Regions from separate parts of the Ferrovibrio terrae genome, predicted to be linked through region 2. Evidence: riboswitches for the same ligand, from Rfam matches in the RefSeq annotation. Region 2 holds a riboswitch; the other holds the start of a gene.
What was found. Region 2 has a riboswitch for thiamine pyrophosphate ahead of FNB15_RS16315 (ABC transporter ATP-binding protein). Riboswitches for the same ligand answer to the same signal wherever they lie in the genome.

Region 1: linked by a shared signal. The riboswitch ahead of thiC (phosphomethylpyrimidine synthase ThiC) and the one ahead of FNB15_RS16315 (ABC transporter ATP-binding protein) in region 2 are both predicted to bind thiamine pyrophosphate.

The regions. Positions count from the first base shown of each region.
Region 1 covers NZ_CP041636.1:536,036-539,442, forward strand. The annotation lists gene FNB15_RS02560 (MFS transporter) at 1-1,267, opposite strand, end outside; TPP riboswitch at 1,374-1,500, shown strand; gene thiC (phosphomethylpyrimidine synthase ThiC) at 1,585-3,384, shown strand.
Region 2 covers NZ_CP041636.1:3,346,085-3,349,491, forward strand. The annotation lists gene FNB15_RS16305 (ABC transporter substrate-binding protein) at 1-562, opposite strand, end outside; gene FNB15_RS16310 (ABC transporter permease) at 575-1,360, opposite strand; gene FNB15_RS16315 (ABC transporter ATP-binding protein) at 1,357-2,097, opposite strand; TPP riboswitch at 2,089-2,196, opposite strand; gene FNB15_RS16320 (acetoin utilization protein AcuC) at 2,254-3,375, shown strand.

The DNA.
Region 1 (3,407 bases), 1.5 Mb from region 2:
TGCCGAGCACGGCGATGCCGAGCGCGCCGCCGAATTCGGCACTGGTTTCCGACATCGCCGCTGCGGCACCCGCACGTTCCGGCGGCGCGGTGCTGACCACCAGATCGGTCGTCAGCGTGAAGACCGGCGAAAGCCCGAGGCAGAAGACGATCGAGCCGGCCATCAGGAAGATGAAACCCTGCGGCCCGCCGGCGCGTGCGATCATCACATAGCCCACAGCCGCCAGCGCCAGGCCGAGCGCCAGAACGGTGCCCGGACGCAGGCGGCGGATCACCATCGGCGCCAGCATCGAGCCGATGATGAAGGTGACACCCATTGGCGCCATCCACAGGCCGGCCTCCAGCGCGCCCATGCCCAGCACGAGCTGGAAATACTGCGCCAGGAACAGGAACATGCCAAAGGCGATGAACACGCCGATGATGTTGATCGCGAGCGCCGTGCTGAACGAGGCCGAGCGGAACAGCGTCATGTCGATCATGGGATCAGCCAGCCGCAGTTGCCGCCGCACGAAAATCGCGCCCATCACGACACCGAACAGGATCAGCGAGCCCGACGGCCAGTTCAGGCCGTATTCGGCCAGCCGCTTGATGCCGTAGATCACCGGCAGCACGGCAACCAGCGACAGCACCGCGCTGAGGATATCGAGCCGGCCGGCTTTCGGATCCTTGTATTCGGGCAGCAGGATCGGGCCCAGCACCAGCAGCAGCGCCATCACCGGCAGGGCGACGAGGAAGACGGAGCCCCACCAGAAATATTCGAGCAGCGCACCGCCGATGACGGGCCCGATGGCACCGCCGGCCGAGAAGCTGGCAACCCAGATACCGATGGCGACCGTGCGCTGCTGTGGATTATGGAACATGTTGCGGATCAGCGACAGCGTCGACGGCGCCAGCGTGGCCGCAGCAATCCCGAGCAGCGCACGCGCCAGGATCAGCATGTCCGCCGTGGTGACGAAGGCCGCGAAGACCGATGTGATGCCGAAAGCCACGGCGCCGATCAGCAGCACGCGACGGCGACCGATACGGTCGCCCAGCGTGCCCATGGTGATCAGCGAGCCGGCAACCATGAAGCCATAGATATCGACGATCCAGAGCAGCTGGATGCTGCTCGGCTGCAGATCGGCGCTGAGCTGCGGCACAGCCAGGTTCAGCACCGTCAGGTCCATCGAATACAGCAGGCAGGGCAAGGCCAGCACAGCCAGGCCGACCCATTCGCGCCGGCCAGCCTTTACGGCAGGCGAATCCATCGTTTGTTCAAGCGTCGACATGGGGAGACTTTCTTATCTTTGGCGAGATGCGTCTTGTGAAAACGTAACCTGCGGCGATGACAGCCAGCGGCAGCAGTTGACCCTGCCCTCTGCCTGCGCCACCATCGGCGTTACCGAGGGGGGCGCCGTCAGGGCGCTGAGATTCGGCCGGCAGAGTTTCATTTCTGCAACGCCGTGACCCTAAGAACCTGATCCGGGTCATGCCGGCGGAGGGAACGGTCGTTCAGTCGCCCAGAGTCTCAGGACTCGCTGCGCCTGTATTCCGCGAACATCCACCACATCCCGGATTTCCTGTCGTTGCACGAAAAGGAAATCCCATGGACAAAATTACCGACGCCCCAAACTTCAAGATCACAACGGGCCCCCTGCCTGCCTCGCGCAAGGTCTATCAGCCCGGCCGATTGCACCCTGACATTCGCGTGCCGCATCGCGAGATCGCCACGCACGCATCCGCCAACGAGCCGCCGCTGCCGGTCTACGATACCTCCGGGCCCTACACCGATCCGGAGTCCGAGATCGATATCAACCGCGGCCTGCCGCGCTGGCGCACGCCTCTGATCGAGACGCGCGGCGATGTCGAGGCCTATGACGGACGGCTGGTGAAGCCGGAGGACAATGGCGGTGCCAACACTGTTCCGGCCTTCCCGCAGCATCCACGTCCGCTGCGCGCCAAAGGCGGTGTCGCCGTCACGCAATACGAATATGCCCGGCGCGGGTTGATCACGCCGGAAATGGAATATGTGGCGATCCGCGAGAACGAAGCGCGCAAGGAACTCGCCAAACGCGACGGCGAGGATTTTGGCGCCGAGATTCCCGATTTCGTGACGCCGGAATTCGTGCGCGACGAGATCGCGCGCGGCCGCGCCATCATCCCCTGCAACATCAACCATCCGGAACTGGAGCCGATGATCATCGGCCGCAACTTCCTGGTGAAGGTGAATGCCAATATCGGCAACTCAGCCGTCACATCTTCCGTGGCCGAGGAAGTCGACAAGATGGTCTGGGCGATCCGCTGGGGCGCCGATACGGTGATGGATCTTTCCACCGGCCGCAACATCCACAACATCCGCGACTGGATCATCCGCAATTCCCCCGTGCCCATCGGCACGGTGCCGATCTACCAGGCGCTGGAGAAGGTGAACGGCAAAGCCGAGGACCTGACCTGGGAGGTTTATCGCGACACGCTGATCGAGCAGGCCGAACAGGGCGTGGATTACTTCACCATCCACGCCGGCGTGCGGCTGGCCTATATTCCGCTTACCGCCAATCGCGTCACCGGCATTGTCTCGCGCGGCGGTTCGATCCTGGCGAAATGGTGCCTGGCGCATCATCGTGAGAATTTCCTCTACACGCATTTCGAGGACATCTGCGACATCATGCGCACCTATGACATCAGCTTCTCGCTGGGCGACGGGCTGCGACCGGGCTCGACAGCGGATGCCAACGACGCCGCGCAGTTCGCCGAACTGGAAACGCTGGGCGAGCTGACCAAAATCGCCTGGGCCAAGGGCGTGCAGGTGATGATCGAGGGACCGGGCCATGTCGCCATGCACAAGATCAAGGCCAACATGCTCAAGCAGCTGCGCACCTGTGGCGAGGCGCCGTTCTATACCTTAGGCCCACTCACCACCGATATCGCGCCGGGCTACGACCACATCACCAGCGGCATCGGCGCTGCGATGATCGGCTGGTATGGCTGCGCCATGCTCTGCTACGTCACGCCGAAGGAGCATCTTGGCCTGCCGGATCGCAATGATGTGAAGACCGGCGTGATCACCTACCGCATCGCCGCCCATGCCGCCGATCTGGCCAAGGGCCATCCCGGCGCGGCGCGGCGCGACGATGCCTTGAGCCGGGCGCGCTTCGAATTCCGCTGGGAGGACCAGTTCAATCTCGGCCTCGATCCGGAGACGGCGGCACAGTTCCACGACCAGACCCTGCCGAAGGAAGCGCACAAGACCGCGCATTTCTGCTCGATGTGCGGACCCAAATTCTGCTCGATGAAAATCAGCCAGGAGGTGCGCGACGCCGCCCGGATGCAGAATGATGTCGCCAGCCAGGGCATGACCGAGATGGCGGAGCGGTTCCGGCAGCAGGGTGGTGAAATCTATCGGTAATACTGCCCAAAATACTGCACTGC
Region 2 (3,407 bases):
TCTGGTTCAGCTCAAAATTGCGGAAGGCACCGATGGTGGCATCGACCTGGCCGGAGAAAATCGAGGGCGAGAGTGAAAAGTTGACGTTGATCAGCGTCACGTCGGTAAGCTTCAGGCCATATTGCTCCAGCATGGACTTGAGCAGGGCATCCTCGAAGCCGCCGACGGAATAGCCGATCTTCTTGCCCTTCAGGTCGGCAATCGACTTGACCGGACCATCGCGCAGCACGACCAGCGAATTCAGCGGTGTGGCGACCAGCGTGCCGATGCGGCGCAGCGGCAGACCCTGCGCCACCTGCACATGCAGTTGCGGCTGATACGAGATCGCCACCTCGGCCTTGCCGGCGGCAACCAGCTTGGGCGGATCGTTCGGATCGGCGGGCGCGACCAGATCCACCAGTAGCTCGTTGCGGTCGAAGATGCCGGTGTGCTTGGCGACAATCAGCGGCGCATGATCGGGATTGACAAACCAGTCGAGCAGCACGGTCAGCTTGTCATGTGCCGAGGCGATGCCAGGCAGCAGGGCGGTGACAAAGCCGGCAATGGCGATCATGCGTTTCATGGATGGACTCCTTCAGGATACGCGGTCGGTCGATAAGGGGGCATGGCTGTCGGCCTGCCAGCGCAGCAGTCGGCGGGTCGCGATGTCGACGCCGGCGTATAACCCGACGGCGCAGGCGGCGAGCAGGATCAGGGCGGCGAACATCAGGTCGGTCTGTACGCGCGCATTGGCCTGCAGCATGCGGAAACCCAGGCCTGCGCTGGCGCCGACCCATTCGCCGATCACCGCACCGATCGGCGCGACGGCGGCGGCAATCTTAAGCCCGCTGGCAAAGGCCGGCAGCGCGGCCATGACGCGGATATGCAGCAGGATGCGCAGGCGATGCCGCGGCGCATCGGCTGTCATCACGCGCGCCAGATCGAGCCAGCCGGATTCAGTGCGGCGCAGGCCATCGTAAAGCGCGACAGCGACAGGGAAGAAGATCACCAGCACCGCCATCATCACTTTCGAGGCCATGCCGAAGCCGAGCCACAGCACCAGCAGCGGTGCCAGCGCAAACACCGGCACGGCCTGGCTGGCGATCAGCAGTGGCAGTAACCAGCGCCGGGCGACTGGCGACAACAGCAGGCTGATCGCGGCAATGGCTCCCAGCAGGCTGCCGAACAACAGGCCGAGCAGCATTTCGGCCACCGTCACCGCTGCTTCGCCGAGCAGCAGTGCGGCATTGTCGACGAGGGCGACGGCCACGCGATCCGGCGCGGGCAGGATGTAGGGCGGCAGTTCAAACACCCAGACGATGCCCTGCCAGAGCAGCAGCAGGCCAATGAGGGTGATGGCGGTGCGGATCAGACTGTTCATACGGCCACAGCTTTCTGCAGCGCGGCCTGCACGCCGCGTAGCACGGGCAGCACGGATGCCGACAAGGGATCACGCGGCGCGGCCGGCGATAACACGGCAGCCTGCTGCAGGCTGGCCGGCTGGCCGCTCAGGATGAAGATACGGTTGGCAAGACGGCAGGCTTCGGCCGGATCATGCGTCACCAGCAGCACGGTGCGATGCGCCAGCATCTCGCTGGCCAGCTCCTGCATCGCCGCGCGTGTGATCGCATCCAGTGCCGAGAAGGGCTCGTCCATCAGCACCAATGGCCGGTCTTCCATCAGCGTGCGCGCCAGGGCTGCGCGCTGGCGCATTCCGCCAGAGAGAGAGGCCGGCAGGGCAGTGGCGCGGTCGGCCAGGCCAAGCCGCGTCAGCAGGGTCTGTGCCAGCGCAATGTCGGGTACTTCTCCGCGCAGGCGTGCGCCGAGCAGGATGTTGTCCTGCAGGCTGAGCCAGGGCAGCAGCAGGTCCTGTTGCGCCATCCAGGCAGCCTGGCCAGCGAAAGGGGAGGATTGGCCAGGCAGCAGGCCGGCGATCAGGCGGAGCAGTGTGCTCTTGCCGCAGCCGCTGGCGCCCAGGATCGCCACCGTTTCGCCGGCAGCAAGGTCGAGCGAGAAGGGTGCGAGCACAGCGCGGTTGCCATAAGCGAAACCGCTGCCTTCCAGCCGGAAGGCCGGCGCAGATGCGGACGGAGGAAGGGAGATGGAGTCTGCTGACAAACCGCTGATCCCTACGCCGGTATCAACCGGATCAGGTTCGAGGGGTCGTCCGGCTCACCCGGACCTCTCAGCCGCCAATCGGCTCCCCCTCAGCTGGGGCCATTATAGGCGAGCTGGACAGCTTGTTAAGCCCCGCAGGCCCACTAGATTCTGCCTATGCACCAGCCAGCACTGTTTATCGGCAACGAGATCTATCGGCATTCCAGCCTGGGCGGAAAACACCCGCTGTCGATCCCGCGGGTTTCGACCGTGATGGACATGGTGCACGCGCTGGGCTGGCTGGAAGACGGCCAGTATCGCGAAAGCCGCCAGGCAACGCCCGAGCAACTCGCGCGTTTCCATCGCGAAGACTATGTCGCTGCCGTGCAGGCGGCTGAGCGGACCCTGACCGTGAGCCGCGAGGATTCCGAGCGCTACAATCTCGGTCGCGGCGGTAATCCGGTTTACGCCACAATGTTCCGCCGCCCGGCCACCGGCGTCGGCGGTAGCCTGATCGCGGCGCAGCATCTGCTGCAGAACGGCGGCGGCATTGTCTACAGCCCCGGCGGCGGCACGCATCACGGCCGCCCGGCGCAGGCCTCGGGCTTCTGTTATTTCAACGATCCGGTGCTGGCGATCCTGGCCATGCTGGATGCCGGCCTGTCGCGAGTCGCCTATATCGATCTTGATGTCCATCACGGCGACGGCGTGGCCGATGCCTTCGCTGCCGATCCGCGCGTGCTGGTTGTCTCGGTGCACGAAGCTGGCCGCTGGCCGCATTCAGGGCAGCTCGATGAAGAGGGTGTTGGTAATCTTTTCAACCTGCCGATCACGCCCGGCATGGTCGATGACGAGATGATGGCGCTGGTCGAAGAGGCCATCGGACCGCTGGTCGAGGGCTTCCGGCCAGACGCACTGGTGATCCAGTGCGGTGCAGATGCGCTGGCTGACGATCCGCTGGGCAAGCAGACGCTGTCGAACGGTGCCTTGTGGCATGCGGTCGCAGCCCTGAAACCGCTGGCGCCGCGCCTGTTGGTGCTGGGCGGCGGCGGCTATAATCCGTGGTCGGTGGCGCGGTGCTGGACCGGCATCTGGGCGGAGCTGAACGGGCTGGAAAAGCCCGACCGGTTGCCACCTGTTGCTGAAACCCTGTTGCGGGGCCTGAGCTGGAACCGCAGTGCGGGCCGCCACCCGCCAAACCACTGGTTCGTCACGCTTGCCGATATCCCGCGCCATGGACCGGTGCGCGACGAGGTGCAGGGACTGGTACGGCGTGTGAAAGAGAGGATGAGGGCGTGAAACTCAGTCGGGTATGGACCGTTCTATGCGGC